4 regions of the Kushneria phosphatilytica genome follow, and region 4 is predicted to be linked to each of the others. Evidence: predicted binding sites of a transcription regulator. Region 4 holds the regulator's gene; each other region holds the start of a gene.

Region 1 (4,876 bases), 1.7 Mb from region 4:
AAAGCGGCCAGCAGGCGCTGGATATCTGCGAGCGCCACATGCCGGATCTGATCCTGCTGGATATGCGGATGCCCGGTATGGATGGTATCGAGACACTGACCCGGCTGCGCGAGGCGGGAGTATCGGCCCCCATTGTCATGCTGACCGTTTCGGAAGAGCAGGACGACGTGCTGGCGGCCATTCGTGCCGGCGCCAGTGGTTATCTTCTCAAGGATACGGCCCCCGAGGAGCTGCTGACCGCCATTGACAGTCTCGAGACCTCGGATGATGCCTTCGACCCACGACTCATGGGCCTTCTCGCGCGAGCACTACGCGAACCTGCGAGCGGCCCCGAGGTGCTCATCGCCCGGCTGACCCGGCGAGAACGCGACATCCTGCGTCTGATTGCACGCAGCTATGCCAACAAGGAAATCGGCCGAAGGCTGGACATCAGTGAAGGTACGGTCAAGGTTCACATGCGTCACCTGCTCAGGAAGATGGGCATGCGCACCCGCACCGAAGCAGCCGTATGGGCGGCGCGAGAGGGGTGGAAATGATCGCCTTGCGTGTTTCATGGCCGAGCAGGTTCTTCTCTTCCGGCCGGATGCTGGTCTCATTTACTATCGGAGCCCCCTTCATGTTGAAACCATTACTGCGCAGTGGCCTGCTGATACTGTCGCTGTTTTCGCCTCTGGCACTGGCCAATGGCAATCATCCACACGTCGAAATCAGAACCAGCCAGGGCAAGATTGAGCTCGAACTCAATGCTACGGCGGCGCCTCGCACGGTGAAAAATTTCCTGCGCTACGTCGATGAAGACTTCTATCAGGGCACCATCTTTCATCGCGTTATCGACGGCTTCATGATCCAGGGCGGCGGCATGACAGCGAATCTCTCGCCCAAAAAGACGCATGCCCCCATGGCACTGGAGGAGAGTGGACTCAGTAACACCCGTGGCACCATTGCCATGGCGCGTACCGCCCAACCGGACTCGGCTACCAGCCAGTTCTTCATTAACCTGGTCGACAATCCGACACTGGATTACCGCAACTTTCAGGCGCCCGGGTACACCGTCTTTGGACATGTGGTATCGGGAATGGACGTGGTTGACGCCATCGCCGGCGTGCCGACCACTCACAAGGGCCAACACGCCGATGTCCCTCGGGAACCAGTCACCATTCTGGGCGTCAGGCGACTGCAGTAACGTGCCTCGCCAGCGGTCCATCAGGCCACGGCCCCTTCGACCTGCGGGGCCGTGCGCTGGCGTATCAGCGATACTCAGTGCAGTTGACCGGAGGGGCCGAAATACTCGAAATGACGATACGGTGCATCGACACCAAGAGCAGCCAACTCGTTATCCAGGTCACGCATGAAGCCAGTGGGGCCGGTGAAGTAGCAGCTCGGCGTCGCCTCACGCGGCAGGTAGTCGGCCAGCAGCGCCCGATCGATGATGCCTTTGTGGTGCTGGCCATCGGCAGTCTCCGGATCACTGTAGACGTAGCGATAGGTCAGCTGGCTGCCGTACTGTTCGGACATTGCCTGCAGATGCTCATGAAAGGCATGAACGCGAGCGTTGCGTGCGCCATGCAGGTAGATCACCCGGCGCCCTGCATCAAGCGCCTGTGCCATGAGTGAGAGCATGGGCGTCTGGCCCACACCACCACTGATCAGCATGACCGGCGCATCGCGATCATCGAGTACCATCTCACCGACCGGCGCCAGTAGCCTGACGTGATCGCCGACCTTCACATGATCATGCAGGTGGCGGCTGGCCCGCCCCTGACCCTCACGCTTGACCGAGATGCGATAGAAATCATCCCCCGGCCGTGACGTCAGGCTGTACTGACGCAGGGACTGTTCACCGTCGATCTCGAGTGCCACGCCCAGGTACTGGCCCGGCTGAAAGGTTCGGATCGGCTTGCCATCCACCGGTTTGAAGTAGAACGACACGATCTCATCGCTCTCCGGCACACGATCAATCAGATAGAATTCGCGCTCACCACGCCAGCCCCCCGGCGCCTCTTCCAGCTGACGGTAGGTCTGCTCTTCGGCATCGATGAGTCGATTGGCGAACTCCCAGTAGAGTCCGCTCCACGCGTCAGCCACATCAGGGGTGACGGCATCGCCAAGCACTTCACCAATGGCAGCCATCAGGCACTCGCCCACGATCGGATACTGGTCGGGCTGCAGATTGATGGCGACATGCTTGTTGACGATCGGTGTCATGAGCCGCTCCAGCGCGACCGGGTCCTCCCGATCAAGGGCATAGGCCACGACCGAACGTGCCAACGCCCGGGGCTGCTCTCCGGTCTGCTGATGACGCATGTTGAACATCGATCTCACATGCGGATAACGCTCGAACATTAACGGATAGAAGGTTTTGGCGATGGTTTCAGCGTGCTCTGCAACAACCGGTGCGGTTGTTGCAATAATCCGGGCCTGTTCATTAGTTAGCATAAAAACATTCTCTTTGATCAAATCAATAAAAACACAATCATGACTTAGCAAGTCTCATGCCAGGTTGTAACTGCTTGAAATACCATACCTATTATTAAAAGCGTGTCATTTTGATTCTTGTCGACAGTGTCCAAGTGACACTACCTGAGTCAATTTGATACCTTCAGCGAGAATTCTGCAGAGAGAAAATCCATTATCATTGTTTATTACAAGATCCTTTCGAATGCGCGATGAACTCCTCACGGAAATGAAATCATGACCATTGCGTCGGCCACCCCTTATTGTTCTCATGGCGCACATTGCCAGACCTGCAGCCTGAGCTCGCTATGTCTGCCAGTGGCGTTGAAAACCGGTGAGCTGGATCACTTTGATGCCATTATCAAAAGACGCCCCCCACTGGCGACAGGCGATTGTCTCTTCAGACAGGGCGATCATTTTTCAAACGTCTATGCCATTCGTTCCGGCAGCCTCAAACAGGTCAATTTTGATCATGCAGGCAATGAGCAGATCACCCATTTTTTTCTGCCCGGAGAACTGGTGGGATTCGATGGTATCGACGATGGCTACCATACCGGTTATGCCCATGCCATGGAGAAAACCTGTATTTGTGAAATCCCCTTCAGCCATCTGGAGACGCTGGCCGAACGGATACCACAGCTGCGCAGTCAATTATTTCGCAGCATGAGCCGCGAGATGAAAGAGGATCACCGTCTGATTCGCCTGCTGTCATGCAAGACGGCCGATGAGCGTATTGCCGGTTTTCTGATCAATCTGGCTGTGCGCTTTCAGAGGTGCGGGCACTCTTCAAAAACCTATCGGCTTCCCATGACACGAACCGATATCAGCAATCATCTTGGCCTTGCTCTTGAAACGGTCAGCCGGGTGCTCAAACGCTTCAGGGACAATCATCTGGTCGCCATCAGGGGACGCGACGTTCAAATATTGCAGCCACAATTATTATATGAACTTGCCGAAAACGGTTCACCCTGAAAAAAACGACAGGATTGCTTTCCATCAGTACCACAACCCATCTTTTGATTGGAAAATTCCAGGACATGGGTTTTTTATTTTGAAACAGCAATTCATTATATATAAGCGCATGCGACAAACTGCCCTATAGGGATTCTTCATATCGGCCGTAAAATGGCCATGAAAGTCGCATGGGCTTTCAGGTGGTGCCCTCGTACGCGATAACTCGAACAGCCGGCGACAGAACCGGCACAACGCGCTCGCTGACACGGGGACATCAGGGGATCATTCGACAAGGGGTCCGGGACATGATTTCCGAGTCGCTCGTCGCGCTTTCGAGATGGCAGTTTGCCCTCACCGCGCTCTATCACTTTCTCTTTGTCCCGCTGACGCTGGGACTGGCTTTCGTGCTGGCCATCATGGAGACGACCTATGTCGCCACCGGCCGCGAAATCTACCGTGACATGACCCGCTTCTGGGGCAAGCTGTTCGGTATCAACTTTGCCCTCGGCGTGACGACCGGGCTGACCATGGAGTTTCAGTTCGGCACCAACTGGGCCTACTACTCCCACTATGTGGGCGATATCTTTGGCGCCCCGCTGGCCATTGAAGGGCTGATGGCCTTCTTCCTCGAATCCACCTTTGTCGGGCTGTTCTTTTTCGGCTGGGATCGACTGAGCAAGGTCCAGCACATGGTGGTGACCTGGCTGGTGGCCATCGGTTCGAATTTCTCGGCACTGTGGATCCTGATCGCCAACGGCTGGATGCAGCACCCCACCGGCGCCCAGTTCAACTTTGAAACCATGCGCATGGAGATGCAGAGCTTTGCCGATGTCATCTTCAACCCGGTTGCTCAGGTCAAGTTCGTACATACCGTGGCAGCAGGTTACTGCACTGGCGCCCTGTTTGTAGTCGGTATCAGTGCCTGGTATCTACTCAAGGGGCGTGATCTGGCTTTCGCCAAACGCTCCTTTGCCGTGGGTTCGATCTTCGGGCTGTTTGCGGTGCTGTCGGTCATGGTACTGGGAGACGAATCCGGCTACGAAATGGGCGATGTTCAGAAATACAAGCTCGCCGCCATCGAAGCCGAATGGGATACTCAGCCGGCACCCGCGGATTTCACCCTGTTCGCCATACCCAATCAGGAAACCCGCGAAAACGACTTCTCCATTCAGATTCCCTGGTTACTGGGGCTGATCGCAACCCGTTCGATGGATGAGCAGGTCACCGGCCTCAATGAGCTCACCGATCTGCATGAGCAGCGTATCATCAGCGGTATCAAGGGCTATACGGCACTCCAGCAGCTGCGCGAAGGTAATGACTCACCCGCAGTACGTCAGACCATCGAACAGCACCAGGCCGATATCGGCTACGGCATGCTGATGCTGCGCTATCTCGAGGATCCGGCCAATGCCACGCCGGCCCAGATCCATCAGGCGGCACTGGATACCATCCCCAATGTGGCACCACT
Region 2 (4,876 bases), 1.7 Mb from region 4:
GGTTGGCCCGCCCGCCGAGTTGCCCTCGCTGAACTGGCTGGATGCCTGCTTCAGCCCCACGGATGACGTGCCGCTCGATGCAGCCACGCGGCGGCGTATTCTGGCCGGCGCTGCCAGTGGCGCCGTAGATGAGGGGCCTGTCGTCTGTAGCTGCCATCAGGTGGGGCAGTATGCGATCCAGGCGGCCATCCGTGACGGCCATCGAAGCGTCGAGGCGCTGGGAGCGAAGCTGGCGTGTGGTACCCAGTGCGGCTCCTGTCAGCCTGAACTGAAGGCATTACTGGAAGAGGTGTGTGATCATGTCGAGCTGTAATCCCTCGCGCACCGTGCGTCTCGGTGCGCCCCGCTGGATGATGCGGCTTGGTCACGCCGCGACTAGGGCGCTGTTGCCGACGCGTACCCCGACTCCTGAAATTGCTGCGAGCGCGCAGAGAGCGCCAGCCGGGCGGGTGGCACTGGTGGGCGCCGGTCCGGGGGCGGCTGATCTGTTGACCGTGCGGGCGCTGACGCGCCTCCAGGCGGCTGATGCCGTGGTGTATGACCGGCTCGTGGGTCAGGACATTCTGGCGCTGTTGCCGACCGGGTGCGAACGCTACTATGTCGGCAAGGCCTGTGGTCATCACAGCGTGCCTCAGGCCGAAATCGGTGAGCGGCTGGTCGCGTTGGCGCGCGAGGGCAAGCGGGTGGTGCGGCTCAAGGGCGGCGACCCCGGCGTGTTCGGCCGCATGGGCGAGGAGCTGGCGGCTCTGAGCGAGTCCGGTATCGAAACCGAGATCGTTCCGGGCATCACCGCTGCCTCCGGTGCGGCTTCGGCGCTCGGTCTGCCGCTGACGGATCGAGCCCACGCCCAGTCGCTGCGCTTTGTGACCGCACGCCAGGCACAGGCCGAACTCGACCCTGACTGGCGCGCCCTGGCCCGCCGGGACGAGACGCTGGTGTTCTATATGGGCCTGGGCCGGGTCGCAGAGATCTGTGACGGCCTGATTGGCGCCGGGTTGCCCGCCAACTGGCCGATCATGCTGATCGCCCACGCCACACTCCCGACGCAGCAGATCCGCGCCGGCACGCTGGCAACGCTCCCGGCCCGGCTGGCCGAGGCGCCGATGCCGTCGCCATGTCTGATCGTGGTCGGCAGCGTTGTGTTGCTGTATCGGGGTGGTGACGATGCCGGTGTGGAGGATGCTGATGTGGAGATTGAGCCCCGGCCCGCAGGCGCGCCTCTCACCTGAGTAGCGCGTGTTGAACTCCAGACCACGAAGAACGCCGTCATCCGAGGATGACGGCGTTTTCGATGGCGGGCACTGTCGAGCGCTGGGCGAGTGCGCTTACCGCGCAGCGATCGGCGCCGCTCCGGCCTTGTCGTCATCCGCATCGGCCGCCTGACGGTAGGCGGCCTCTTCCTCGGCCTCGACCGCCGGCGTGAAACGCACCGCCAGCGCCGCCACGGAAATCAGCACGACCGCGATGCCGAGATAGAACAAGCCTTCCTGATAGGTCAGCGACTCGCTTCGAAACAGAAAGCCCGCGGCAACAGCCCCTGCGTTGCCGCCGGCGCCGACGATGCCGGCCACGGCGCCGAGTGCCTGTTTGTTGATGAACGGCACGACCCCGAAGGTCGCCCCCTCGGCCATCTGCACGAACAGGCTGAACACCAGCATGATGCCGATGGCCATTGCCAGCACCTGCATCTGGGCAAAGCCGATCAGGGCGACGCCTTCGCACAACATGGCCAGAAACAGCCAGCGCACGCGGCCCTTGAGTCCGCTCTTGCGGGCGAACAGGTCCGAGAAAATGCCGCCCAGTGTTCGGGCGAACAGGTTCATCAGCCCGAACAGCCCTGCGATGAGACCGGCCGTGGCCAGACTCAGCGAGAAGGTGTCAAAGAAGTAGATGGCGGCGATGTTGTTGATGGTCAGCTCGACCCCGAAGCAGGCCGCGTAGACCAGAAACAGTGCCCAGACGCGGATATCCTTCGCCGCTGCCGCGAAGCTTTGAAACGCGCCGTGCTCGCGACTGGCCTCGGGCAGTTCGCCGCGGGCCCGCAGCTCGTCGAAGTTGCCGTCCGGGGCATCCTGGGTCAGGCGGTAATAAGCGATGCCGGTCAGAAACAGCACGATGCCGGGCACGACCATCGCCAGCCGCCAGCCCAGGGTTTCGCTCACGCCCAGCATCAGTACACCGGAAAATACCAGCGGCATCAGGATCTGAGTGGTGCCGCCGCCCAGGTTACCCCAGCCGGCGGTGGTGGCGTTGGCCGTGCCGACCACATTGGGCGCGAACATGATCGAGGAGTGGTACTGGGTGATGACAAAGGAGGCCCCAATGGCCCCGATGGCCAGGCGCGCCAGCAGAAAGGTTTCGAAGCTGTCGGCCAGGCCGATCAGCATGACCGGCAGCGACCCCAGGCACAGCAGCCAGGTATAGGCGCGGCGGGGCCCGATGCGGTCACACAACAAACCAATGACCAGCCGCACCACAATGGTGATGGCGACCGAGGCGATGATGGTGTTGCCGATCTGGGTCTTGGTAAGGCCGAGGTCATCGCGTACCACGGCCATCAGTGGGGCGATGCCGAACCAACCGAAAAAACAGATGTGAAAGGCGAACCACGACAGGTGGAAGGCGCGCATTTGGGGCGTGGAAAAGCTGGCCAGGCGTATCCTGTTGGCCTTGTGGCGGATGTCCATCACTCGTTCTCCGTGGTTGACGACACTACCGGCGATGACGGCCCACAAACGACAACGGCGCCCATCGGCCCCCGGGGATAGGGAGGGTCGATGGACGCCGTTGTCCAGTGAGTACGCGACCGGCAGGACGCGATTGGCGATGTCAGGGCTGGGCGTGGCTATGGCCCGATCGAGCCGCCGTTGGCCCGAGTACCCAATCCCGAGCAGGACCAGTGCCACAATCGAAAGAACGCTGGAATTTCAGGCAACTATCGGCCAGTAGAGGAATTGCGTTGTGACGTGAAAGAGGGGAGGTGGCCGCTTGCGGTGCATATGAGAGCTGGTGTGCACTGAAGCTGAGCCTTGAGCCTTTCGGGTTAGCGGTCGGCAAGCTCGATCATGGCCCGGGCGACCGCGACCAGCGGCTGGCTCTGGTCCATCGCGGTCTTGCGCATCAGGCGATAGGCGCTGTCTTCATCAATGTGTTGCTGCGCCATGAGCAGCCCCTTGGCACGCTCGATCAGCTTGCGCTCACGCAGCGTCTTGCGCGTGTCTGCCAGTTCATCACTCAACTGCTGGAGCCGGCTGTTCTGCGCCTGTACCAGCTCGAGCAGCGAGCGGTCGAAATGCCGCGCCATCGCCTGCTCTGCCGAAGGCGTGGTGTGGGTGCCAGCGCTCGGGGACATCGGTTCGGCGCCTGTCGTCACGCTATCGATGTTGCGCTGGTGTGCTCGCTCAAGCGCCTCACGACAGCTTTGGTGCAGCGCCTCGACGAGCTGATCCTCGAGCGCCTTCATGGCGTCGATGCGCTGAGTCGCCAGGGCGTACCACTGTTCGCCGGGCGCTGTGAGCTCGTCCGGCAGTGCTGCATCGGTCAGCGCCAGTGAGCGAAGATGGTTCAATGTGGTCAGCGCCGGATGCTCCATGAGCGCTGCCCACCGGGTCTGCAGCGTCTCGTCGGCAAACTCGGTGAATGTCTCGAAACAGTCGTTCTGGGTATCGATTAGTGTTTGCAGGGTGTGGCGATGCGGTTCATCAAAGTGGCCGAGGGTGAAGCCCAGTGCACCGCAGGCGCGCTCCTGCCCGGCCAGCTCCTTGCCCTGAATGAAATGGAAGAGGCTGACCAGTACGCGGGTAATGTCCGCATCGCTGGCGGTATCGGCCACCTCGAACACCACCGACAGCAGCGTGCCGATGGTGCGGTTGTACAAACGCGTGGCTTCGTCGGCGGTCACCTGCTGCTGCTCCACCCGGGCGCGCAGCCGTGCGAGCGCTTCGGCTTCGTTCACGGCATCTGCCAGGCGCCTGAGCAGGCGAGGATCGCGCGCGTGCACCTCGTGCGCGGCCTCGCCGGGCGCGGTCATCCAGTGTTCCAGCGCAGCATGCAGGGCAGCCTCGGCCGTTTGGCTGTCGGCAACGTGCGTTTGATAGCGGGTGATGAACCGCTGGCCACGGGAGCCCAGCACGATGCTGGAGGCCCCGCGCTCGCGTTGCAGGGTATGCACCAGCTGGCAGAGCGGCCCCACCAGCGCGCAGAGGGCGGTCAGTTGATGCAGTCGATCGATATCGGAGGCATTGGCGGCCGCCAGCAGCCGCTCGAGGGTCGAGCTGGTCACGGTCATATCCTCGGGCCTCGCCCTGGGTCAGGTGAGACGGTCTTGTTGTCGGTGTTATCCGAGTGTACCAGCACGGCTCGCGTCGTCATCAGGGCCGTATTTTAATGTGGCCTAACCACGTACATGCGGCCTGTTTTATCGGGAGGGGAGGTGTACGTTCAAGGGTGACGATCAAACCTCTCATGCATGTTTGGTGAGGAGAAGATTCTCGGCGCGATCAACGGTGCCATACGCTTTTATGGCCTAACTAAGATCAATATGAACTAGAAGGTATCGACCGGCACCAGCGTCTGATCAAGAGTTACAAGAAGCCCACGCCTAGCTTAGGGCGAAGGCCTGACGCTGATTACTGTGTCATTATACAGAGCGATGCTTAAGCCAGCGAGGAAGGGTGCCGTCGGTTTCATACGAGGCCGCGGTCTGAAGCTGGGACTGGGCATGCCCATTAACCCCTTAGCGGATAGTGAGGATGAGATTCTTCGCTACATACACTTTGTCGCACAGGATAAGGACTTCTTGGGGATTTTGTACATATAGGAGGATGGTAGCGGCGAATATACTTGCATTCAGCGGGAATGGCGCATGGATCAATTC
Region 3 (4,876 bases), 1.1 Mb from region 4:
TCGGTATACTCTGCCCACCACGCAAAAAAACGCCCCGCATTGCGCGGGGCGTTTCCCTATCCGACATATCCGAACCGCCGAGGCGGCTCGGTCATCGATTCAGACGCTGTAGTAAAGCTCGAACTCGACCGGCGTCGGCGCCATGCGCACTGCCGTGACTTCTTCCATCTTGAGTTCGATGTAGGCCTCGATCATGTCCTCGCTGAACACACCACCTTCAGTCAAAAAGTCATGATCTTCCTTCAGCGCCTCGAGTGCCTGGTCCAGGCTGCTGGCCACGGTGGGCACCGATTTGCCCTCTTCCGGCGGCAGGTCATAGAGGTTCTTGTCCATGGCATCGCCGGGATGGATCTTGTTGCGGATTCCATCGATGCCTGCCATCAGCATGGCGGCAAAGGCAAGATAGGGGTTGGCCGCCGGATCCGGGAAACGGGTCTCGACACGCTTGGCCTTGGGGCTCGACGTATACGGAATACGCAACGAGGCGCTACGGTTGCGGGCACTGTAGGCCAGCATGACCGGCGCTTCGAAGCCCGGCACCAGACGCTTGTAGGAGTTGGTCGAGGGGTTGGTGAAGGCATTCAGCGCACGAGCATGCTTGATGATGCCGCCGATGTAGTACAGCGCCGTTTCGGAAAGCCCTGCATAACCGTCGCCGGCGAACATGTTCTCGCCGTCCTTCCAGAAGGACTGGTGAACGTGCATACCGGAACCGTTGTCACCGTTCATCGGCTTGGGCATGAACGTGGCCGTCTTGCCATAGGCATGCGCCACGTTGTGGATCACATACTTCAGGGTCTGCACCTCATCGCACTTCTGCACGAGGGTGTTGAACTTGACCCCGATTTCATTCTGACCGGCGTTGGCGACCTCGTGGTGGTGCACTTCGACGCCCTGGCCCACGGATTCCAGCGTGGTGCACATGGCACTGCGGATATCGTGGAAGGAGTCGACCGGCGGTACCGGGAAGTATCCGCCCTTGACGCGCGGCCGGTGACCCATGTTGCCGCCTTCGAAGGCTTCATCGGTCGCCCAGGCGCCCTCTTCGGAGGAGATCCGATAGTAGGAGCCACGCAGGTCGGTCTTGAAATGGACCTCATCAAAGATGAAGAACTCGGGCTCGGGACCGAAAAAGGCGGTATCCCCCAGGCCGGTGCTCTTGAGATACGCTTCGGCACGCTTGGCGATGGAGCGCGGATCACGCTCATAACCCTGCATGGTCGCCGGCTCGATGATGTCGCAGCGCAGCACCAGCGTCGGGTCCTCGGTAAACGGATCGAGGTAGGCCGTGCCGTCTTCCGGCAACAGGATCATGTCGGACTCATTGATCCCCTTCCAGCCATCGATGGAGGAGCCGTCGAACATCTGGCCGGTCTCGAAGAACTCTTCATCGACACTGCGTGCAGGAATGGTGACGTGCTGCTCCTTGCCTCGGGTATCGGTAAAGCGCAGATCAACCCACCTGACGTCGTTTTCCTCGATCAGGGCAAGTGTTTTCTCTGACATGATGGTCCTCCGTTATGAGCGTGACGGCTCGGGATCGGTAAACATCTTCTCGGATTGTCGTTGTAACACGCTCACCTGTAGTGCATACAGGTCGTGTCCTGTCCCCAAATAATGCATGCAGCGTGCCAACCGCTTCGGCATCGCGCCTGCCATTGGGATATCTTCATGTTTTATAAAACAAATTCACTCTTCTCAAACGAATGAAGCGCAGTTCTGCGGCGTGCCATGGAATGCGCCCGACCTTCGTATTGCACTCTTGTGATGCACCTTATGGGTGCATGCACCACAACAGAGCGTGACAGCAGTCCTCTCTGCCCGGGAGCCCGCTTTTTATGTTCTTCTTTCGTTTGAAGCCTCCAGCAGCTATTCGTCACGCCCGTGAGTCGCTACAATGCGCGCAAATTTCCACACGTCATCCATTCGGCGTACATCGTCGAAGAAGGTGAACGCGTGTTTCCACTTTCGGGTGATTATCCATGACCAGTCAGGACATCGCCGGCGATATCAGCAAGCTTCGCAATATCGCCATCATCGCTCACGTTGACCACGGCAAGACCACACTGGTCGATAAGCTGTTGCAGCAATCCGGTACCCTGGACCGCAAGGCGGAAAACCAGGAGCGGATCATGGATTCCAACGACCAGGAGAAGGAACGCGGCATTACCATCCTGGCAAAGAATACCGCGATCAGCTGGCACGACTATCACATCAATATCGTCGACACCCCTGGCCACGCCGATTTTGGCGGTGAGGTCGAGCGTGTCATGTCGATGGTCGATTCGGTGCTGCTGATGGTGGATGCTGTCGACGGTCCCATGCCGCAGACCCGCTTCGTGACCCAGAAGGCATTTGCTCAGGGGCTCAAGCCCATCGTGGTCGTCAACAAGATTGACCGTCCCGGCGCCCGTCCCGACTGGGTCATTGACCAGATTTTCGATCTGTTCGACAACCTCGGCGCTACCGAGGATCAGCTCGACTTCCCGATCATCTACTGCTCGGCACTCAACGGCGTGGCCGGTATGGAACCGGATGAAATGGCCGAGGACATGACGCCCATGTTCCAGTCCATCGTCGATATCGTCGAGCCGCCGACCGTCGAACTCGATGGTCCTTTCCAGATGCAGATTTCGGCACTGGACTACAACAGCTATGTCGGCGTCATCGGTCTGGGACGCGTCAAGCGCGGCAGTGTTCGTCCCGGTCAGCAGGTCACCGTGGTCTCCCGCGACGGCGCAACCCGACGCGGCAAGATCGGCCAGGTCATGACCCACATGGGTCTGGAGCGCATGCAGGCAGATGCCGTCAGCGCTGGTGACATTGTCTGTATTACCGGTATCGACGATCTGGCGATCTCCGATACGCTCTGCGATCCCAATAATGTCGAGGCCCTGCCGGCTCTGACCGTGGATGAGCCTACCGTCTCGATGACCTTCCAGGTCAACGACTCTCCTTTCGCCGGACGCGAAGGCAAGTTCGTGACCAGCCGTAATATCAAGGAACGTCTCGAGCGCGAACTGATTCACAACGTGGCGCTGCGCGTCGAACAGGGTGAATCCCCCGAGAAGTTCAAGGTATCCGGTCGCGGCGAGCTGCATCTGTCGGTGCTGATCGAAGCCATGCGCCGTGAGGGCTACGAGCTGGCCGTAGGCCGTCCCGAGGTCATCATTCGTGAAATCGATGGTGAGCAGCAGGAGCCCTACGAAGAAGTCATCATCGACTGCGAAGAGCAGCACCAGGGCGCCATCATGGAGGAGCTCGGCTACCGCAAGGGCGAGATGACCAACATGAACCCGGATGGCAAGGGTCGCGTTCGACTGGACTTCATCATCCCGTCACGCGGACTGATCGGCTTCCGTGGTCAGTTTCTGACCCTGACGTCCGGCACCGGCATCCTGACCAGCCGTTTCGATCATTACGGCGCTCTCAAGCCGGATGCCACCATTGAACGCCGCAACGGTGTTCTGGTCTCCATGGTCTCCGGAAAGGCCCTGGCGTATGCCCTGTTCACCCTGCAGGATCGCGGCAAGCTGATCATCGAGCAGGGCACCGAGGTCTACGAGGGCATGCTGGTCGGTATCAACAACCGCGCCGATGACATGGTCGTCAATCCGACCAAGGGCAAGAAGCTCGATAACATGCGCGCCTCGGGCAGCGATGAAAACATCGTGCTGACACCGCCGATCCGCTTCAGCCTCGAGCAGGCGATCGAGTTCATCGATGATGACGAACTGGTCGAAATCACGCCTGAGCATGTTCGTCTGCGCAAGAAGCAGCTGACCGAAAACGAGCGCAAGCGCGCTCGCAAGTAAGGCTGCAGACCGCCCGGGTCGTGGCCCGGGCGGCTACTCGGACAGCAGCGCTACAAACGAAAACGCCGCCGGATAGCCGGCGGCGTTTTTCATGTCCTGCAGCTTGTGCAGGGACAGATCAGGCAGCGTGCTGCTGCGGATGTGGATGCTGCTGCGGAGCCACCTTCAGTTTCATCTGACCGGCTTCGCTGGTCGCCGGGACCTGCACCGTCTGGCGCTGCAGCTCTTCGCGATCGGAAGCCCGACCGGAAACCATCATGGCGCCAACGACAAACAACATCAGCAGTGCGTAGGCGGTACCACCAATCATTAACAGTGTCATGTCTGCTCTCCTGGATCGCTATCGCTCGTATGGCGATACACGCGGGGCGGGACTGATCGCAGGCTCATTCCCTGACACGTCGCTGCACCCCTGCAGCTCCTGCATATCGCGTCGCTGACGACGCTGCCCGTTTGTTTAATCCTGTGGCTCTTGTTCGACCCGGTTACTGCACTGCGATGAAGTCTGAGGTCCATCTTCATGATCGCAGCCAACCAGTCGCTGGCCCTTGCATGAGTGTCATGATGTCAGAAGCATGACAACATGCACTGCTACCTTAGTCGTCATGTAACAGAAAGTATATACCCCAAAGTATGGTTATCGTCACACAAAGGCATCATCCCTGGCATGTTTCAAAAACAGCGTTTCCTTATTGAAATCCGCCAGTGACGGGCTACTCAACTTCTCAAACCGGTATTAGCCATCGCTCGGGCATGACCTCATCAGGCCTCATTCGGCTGACGTTCGGGATGACGTATTTGTTGCCACAGTGACCGAATGTGTACAGACGTAAAAAAGCGCACAAGCTGTCCTGCATGAACCGCGCCAATACCGGGGAACTGCTGCCATTGCCGGGCAGAGCGCGCGGCCAGCTGATCAAAGGTCACGGGGGCTTCGGATGACCAGACCTCCTTCGGCAGCGACGGTATACCCAGCGCCTTCAGCCAGCGACGATCACTCTGACGCAGCGTCTGCTGGAACTGCTGCTGCCACTGACGAGCGCGTGCTTCACCAACGCCCG
Region 4 (4,876 bases):
CGGTGACACTGGCATCGAACTGCTGACAACACTGTACCAATCTGGTGGCGGCCCGGGCATGGAGCCCGCGGCGATTGATCAGGGTGAGTTCACGCCGAGCCATCACTTGCCCTGCCAAGGGTACGCTGCACTGTCAGCTCGCGGTGACGGATACGTACCGAAGGAAACCGTTCGGCCAGATAAGCACCCAGCCGCTCGATCAGATAGACCGAGCGATGCTGCCCGCCAGTACAGCCGATGGCAACAGTCAGATAACTGCGTCGACTGGCGGTATAGGCGGGCAACCAGCGATCCAGCCATTGTCGAATATCGATGAACATATCCTCGACATCGGGGTATTGCTCGAGAAAATCGATAACGGCCTGTTCCTGTCCCGTGGACCCGCGCAGGCGTGGGTCCCAGTAGGGATTGGGCAGACAGCGGGCATCAAAGACCAGATCGGCATCCAGCGGAACGCCACGCTTGAAACCGAAGGACTCGAGTGTCAGCGTCATCTGGCTGGAATTGTCGCGAGCGACCTGCTCACTGATCCGGCTACGCAGATCGTGCAGGGTCAGGTTCGAGGTGTCGATAACCAGATCGGCGGTATGACGGATCGGAGAGAGGAACTGCTCCTCGGATTCAATGGCTTCTGCCAGCGTCATGTCGCTTTCGCGTGTCAGCGGATGACGCCGGCGTGTTGCCGCGTAGCGTTCCAGTAGAACCCGGGGTTCTGCAGTGAGATAGACCACCTGGCAATCAAGTCCGCGTCCGGTCAGTGATTCCAGCAGGCCCGGGAACTGTTCCAGCGCGGTCGGCAGGTTGCGGGCGTCAATGCTGACCGCAACCCGACGTCGGTGTGGGCTGCCAGCTTCGAGTTCATCGATCAGCGGTGCCAGCAACATGGCTGGAAGATTATCGATGGCATAGAAGCCAAGATCCTCGAGCGCCTGCAGCGCGATCGATTTGCCGGAGCCGGATCGGCCACTGATGATTACCAGTTGCATGATCAGTTGCGCTCGTTTTGCTGGCGGATGGCCCCGATCAGGGTCTCATAAAGCGCTGGCTGGCTTTCGGCAGCGCGTAGTGCCTTGCGAGTTTCGTCCGAGTTGAGTAGCTCGGCAATCTGGGCCAGCAATGCCAGGTGGGTATCATCGGCAGTTTCAGGCACCAGCAGCACGAAGATCAGATCGACCGGTTCCCCGTCGATGGCATCGAAATCGATCGGATCGGCCAGACTCAGGAAACTGGCCAGTGGCTGGCGGCAATGAGGGTTGCGAGCATGGGGAATGGCGACGCCATTACCTACGCCGGTGCTGCCAAGTCGCTCGCGGCTGATCAGCCGGCCGAACACCTCCTGGGCGTCAATGCTGGGGGTATTCTGGGCGATCAGGGTGCTGAAGAATTCCAGCACCCGTTTCTTGCTGCCACCGGTCACATCGAACATGGTGCGTTCCGGCGGGAGGATCTGATCGAGCGTCATGATGTGCGGGAGCCTGTCAACGCTTGCGAAATCCTGGCGCCGCAGGCAACGGGGCTGCAAACGCCGGCGCGGTATGTGCGGTGTAACAGGCCGCATGAGCGTAATGCAACGTTCTTTTGCACATTGGCCTGTATTTTTTCCGGGGACTTGCGAAAACCACTGCTGCGGTATTGTTCATGGGTCATGGTGGCTCACCGAATGGCTCTTCTCGCGCCTGCTCGAACGGTCAGGAGGCAGCAGTGCGGCGAGTCTTGTCAGTGTTAACAGGCCTTGTGTTCCCTCGAATGCCCGGGCGGACCCGAAGTTCCGCCCGGGACATGACTTCCTTGTGCCTTGCCGGTTCTGCAAGGGTGTTCAGTTCTTGCCGTTGCCCTGGGCGCGTGCCTGAACCTTTTCCTTGTGCTTGACCAACTGACGGTCCAGCTTGTCGGTCAGGGCATCGATGGCAGCATACATATCATCCTGTTCACTGTTGGCATGAAGCTCCGCGCCGGAAGCATGCAGGGTACAGGCAGCCTGCTGACGTGATTTTTCCACCGAGAGAGTGACCTGCACATTGGTAATGTTGTCGTGATGTCGCTCTATCCTGGCCAGCTTCTGATGAACATAGTCTCGCAGTGCATCGGTCAGTTCGATGTGATGGCCGGTAATATTGACCTGCATGACACGCTCCTTTCCGACAGGTGACAAGTTGATTGTAAACCTTTTGGCTCGGGTGCCTACCCTGCTTATGCCAGTCGCTTGCGTTCACTCGACGAAGGAATACCCATGGATTCACGGTATTTGGCGATGGTTCGTCTAGCGACGGTAATTCCGCTGTCCGACAGCAGCGATACCAGGCGTGCATCGGAAAGCGGCTTGCGGGGGGATTCGTCGCTGATGAGCTTCTTGATCCGCGCTCGAATCGCCGTACTGGCATGGCCTTCTCCTTCCTGTCCGACATGACTGGAGAAGAAGTGTTTGAGTTCGAAGACACCACGAGGGGTGTGAATATACTTGCGCGTGGTAACACGTGAAATGGTGGATTCATGCATTTCGACGGCGCTGGCGATATCGGCCAGAACCAGGGGCTTCATGGCCTCTTCGCCGTGCTCGAGAAATGCCTGCTGATGCAGCATGATTTCCCGTCCTACCCGGAGCAGTGTGTCGTTACGGCTTGACAGGCTTTTCATCAACCAGCGGGCTTCCTGTAGATGTTGCTTGAGAAAGCTGTTGTCATCGCTCTTGTCGGCACGACGTATCAGCGCCGCATAGTCGGGCTGAATACGCAGGCGGGGCAGGGCATCGGGGTTGAGTTCGAGCTGCCAGCCGTCACGAGGGCTGCGACGAAGAATCAGGTCAGGAACAATATAGCCCTGCTCGGCACCTTCGAAACGTTGCCCCGGCCGAGGGTCCAGGGTGCGGATGGTGGCAATGATGGTGGTGAGCGTCTCATCGTCTACCCCCAGCCGGCGTCGTAGCAGCTTGCGGTTATCCAGTCCCAGTGCTTCGAGGAAATGGCGAATCAGGCGTCTTGTCTGAGGTAGATGAGGCGTGTCGGAAGGCAACTGTGCCAACTGCAATAACAGGCATTCGCGCAAATCGCGGGCAAAAACCCCACTGGGCTCGAACTGCTGGAGTCGTACCAGCAGCTGCTCAAGTTCGCTGACACGCAGTCCAGCCATACCCTGGGCCCGCAGCCCCTGACAGAGCTCGTCCAGCGTTACGCTCAGATAGCCGCTGTCATCGAGTGCATCGATCAGGGTTTCGGCCATCTGGTGATCGCGTTCGTCGAGCGTCAGCAGCGCCAACTGCGCGCCAAGATGCTGTTGCAGGGTTTCGGCAGCTGTGTTGCGTTCGAAATCGGGCGCCTGGTCACTGCCGTTACCGACGGCGTCGGGATAGATATCTTCCCACTGACTATCCAGCGCCAGTTCATCGGGAATGTCTTCCGCCCATTCCTCGTCCCGGGGATCACTGAGCTCCAGCTCGTCGAAGTCTTCCTCGAGCTCAAGCAGGGGATTGCTTTCCAGCGCCTGCTGAATCTCCTGACGCAGATCGAGCGTCGACAGCTGCAACAGGGCAATGGCCTGCTGCAACTGCGGCGTCATGTTCAGCTGGGCGCCGATTCGAAGCTGCATGGAGGGTTTCATCATGGACATGATGGCGGGCTCGTCACTGGTACATTGACGACACGCTATCGAGCCCCTTCATGCCATGCAAGAGCCACAAGGGGTTTTTGAAGCAAATTCCATGCCACGCCTGGCAGTGATCAGAGTCGGAATTCGTGCCCCAGATAGACATCACGCACATGTTGATTGGCGAGAATGGCGCTGGCATCGCCTTCGGCGATGATCTTGCCATCACCGACGATATAGGCGTTGTCACAGATATCCAGTGTTTCACGCACGTTGTGGTCGGTGATCAATACACCGATATTGCGCGTGCGCAACTGCCGGATGATGCCCTTGATTTCTCCCACCGAGATGGGATCAACCCCTGCGAAGGGTTCATCCAGAAGGATAAAAGCCGGTTCCGTGGCCAGTGCCCGAGCGATTTCAACACGTCGGCGCTCTCCGCCGGAAAGGCTCATGCCGACGTTATCGCGAATGTGGGTGATGCTGAATTCCTCCAGCAACTGATCAAGGCGTCGCTGGCGGCCGGCGCGATCAAGATCCTTGCGAGTTTCCAGTATCGCCCGGATATTGTTGGCGACCGTCATCTTGCGAAAGATCGAGGCCTCCTGCGGAAGATAACCAATACCCGAGCGGGCACGTCGATGCATCGGTTCGCGACTGAGATCAAGCTCATCAATCGAGACATGGCCGGCATCGGCGCGAATCAGTCCCACGATCATGTAGAAGGAAGTAGTCTTGCCGGCGCCATTGGGCCCTAGCAGCCCGACGACTTCACCCTGTCGGATTGACAGGCTGATGTCCTGCACCACACGCCGACCCTTGAAGCTCTTGGCGAGATGCGTAACGTTCAGCGTCTTCATTGACCGCTGCTTCCCCCGTCGTTGCTGCTGGCGGTGTTTGGCGTCAGGGTCATGTGTACTCGACCGTTCTTGCCACTGCTACCCTCGGATTGATCGGCATTCTGTCGTCCGCGAGCGTCTACCTGGCGGGTGTCGAGATGATACTGGACGTAGCCGCCGTTGAAGGTGTCATCACCCTGATGCAACTCGGCATCGCCGATCATTTCCACCCGCCGGCTATCAGCGTGGTAGATCAGGGTGTCGCCCCAGCCACGCACCAGAGGGTCGGTGGGGTTGGGTTTCTGTTCGATATAGGCGCGCTTGCCCCCGCCACCTTTGGCGGTGACCTGTGAAACGCCGCCATTGTTGCCTCGTCGGATGGTGACCGTAGCTGCGTCGAGTTCCATCGACCCCTGTTCCATCTGAACATTGCCGGTATAGACGGCGGTACCGGCCTT

Evidence for each region. The regulator sigma-54, encoded in region 4, starts transcription at its own class of promoters, with help from an activator protein. The targets are predictions, from matches to a motif close to TGGCACNNNNNTTGCTNT.
Region 1: a site for sigma-54 is predicted at 2,481-2,498, ahead of hmpA (NO-inducible flavohemoprotein). Genes of this name have one in related genera too.
Region 2: a site for sigma-54 is predicted at 2,888-2,905, ahead of FY550_RS01320 (NarK family nitrate/nitrite MFS transporter). Genes of this name have one in related genera too.
Region 3: a site for sigma-54 is predicted at 1,617-1,634, ahead of glnA (glutamate--ammonia ligase). Genes of this name have one in related genera too.

What each region holds. Positions count from the first base shown of each region.
Region 1 is NZ_CP043420.1:519,964-524,839, reverse strand. It holds gene narL (two-component system response regulator NarL) at 1-536, shown strand, start outside; gene FY550_RS02310 (peptidylprolyl isomerase) at 617-1,183, shown strand; gene hmpA (NO-inducible flavohemoprotein) at 1,258-2,436, opposite strand; gene fnr (fumarate/nitrate reduction transcriptional regulator Fnr) at 2,692-3,426, shown strand; gene FY550_RS02295 (cytochrome ubiquinol oxidase subunit I) at 3,714-4,876, shown strand, end outside.
Region 2 is NZ_CP043420.1:300,183-305,058, forward strand. It holds gene FY550_RS01310 (nitrate reductase) at 1-313, shown strand, start outside; gene cobA (uroporphyrinogen-III C-methyltransferase) at 387-1,229, shown strand; gene FY550_RS01320 (NarK family nitrate/nitrite MFS transporter) at 1,326-2,687, opposite strand; gene FY550_RS01325 (nitrate regulatory protein) at 3,044-4,282, opposite strand.
Region 3 is NZ_CP043420.1:3,315,699-3,320,574, forward strand. It holds gene glnA (glutamate--ammonia ligase) at 100-1,506, opposite strand; gene typA (translational GTPase TypA) at 1,983-3,815, shown strand; gene FY550_RS15455 (hypothetical protein) at 3,934-4,137, opposite strand; gene ligB (NAD-dependent DNA ligase LigB) at 4,578-4,876, opposite strand, start outside.
Region 4 is NZ_CP043420.1:2,183,613-2,188,488, reverse strand. It holds gene FY550_RS10120 (HPr family phosphocarrier protein) at 1-103, opposite strand, end outside; gene rapZ (RNase adapter RapZ) at 90-986, opposite strand; gene ptsN (PTS IIA-like nitrogen regulatory protein PtsN) at 989-1,462, opposite strand; gene hpf (ribosome hibernation-promoting factor, HPF/YfiA family) at 1,817-2,125, opposite strand; gene FY550_RS10100 (RNA polymerase factor sigma-54) at 2,191-3,582, opposite strand; gene lptB (LPS export ABC transporter ATP-binding protein) at 3,714-4,439, opposite strand; gene lptA (lipopolysaccharide transport periplasmic protein LptA) at 4,436-4,876, opposite strand, start outside.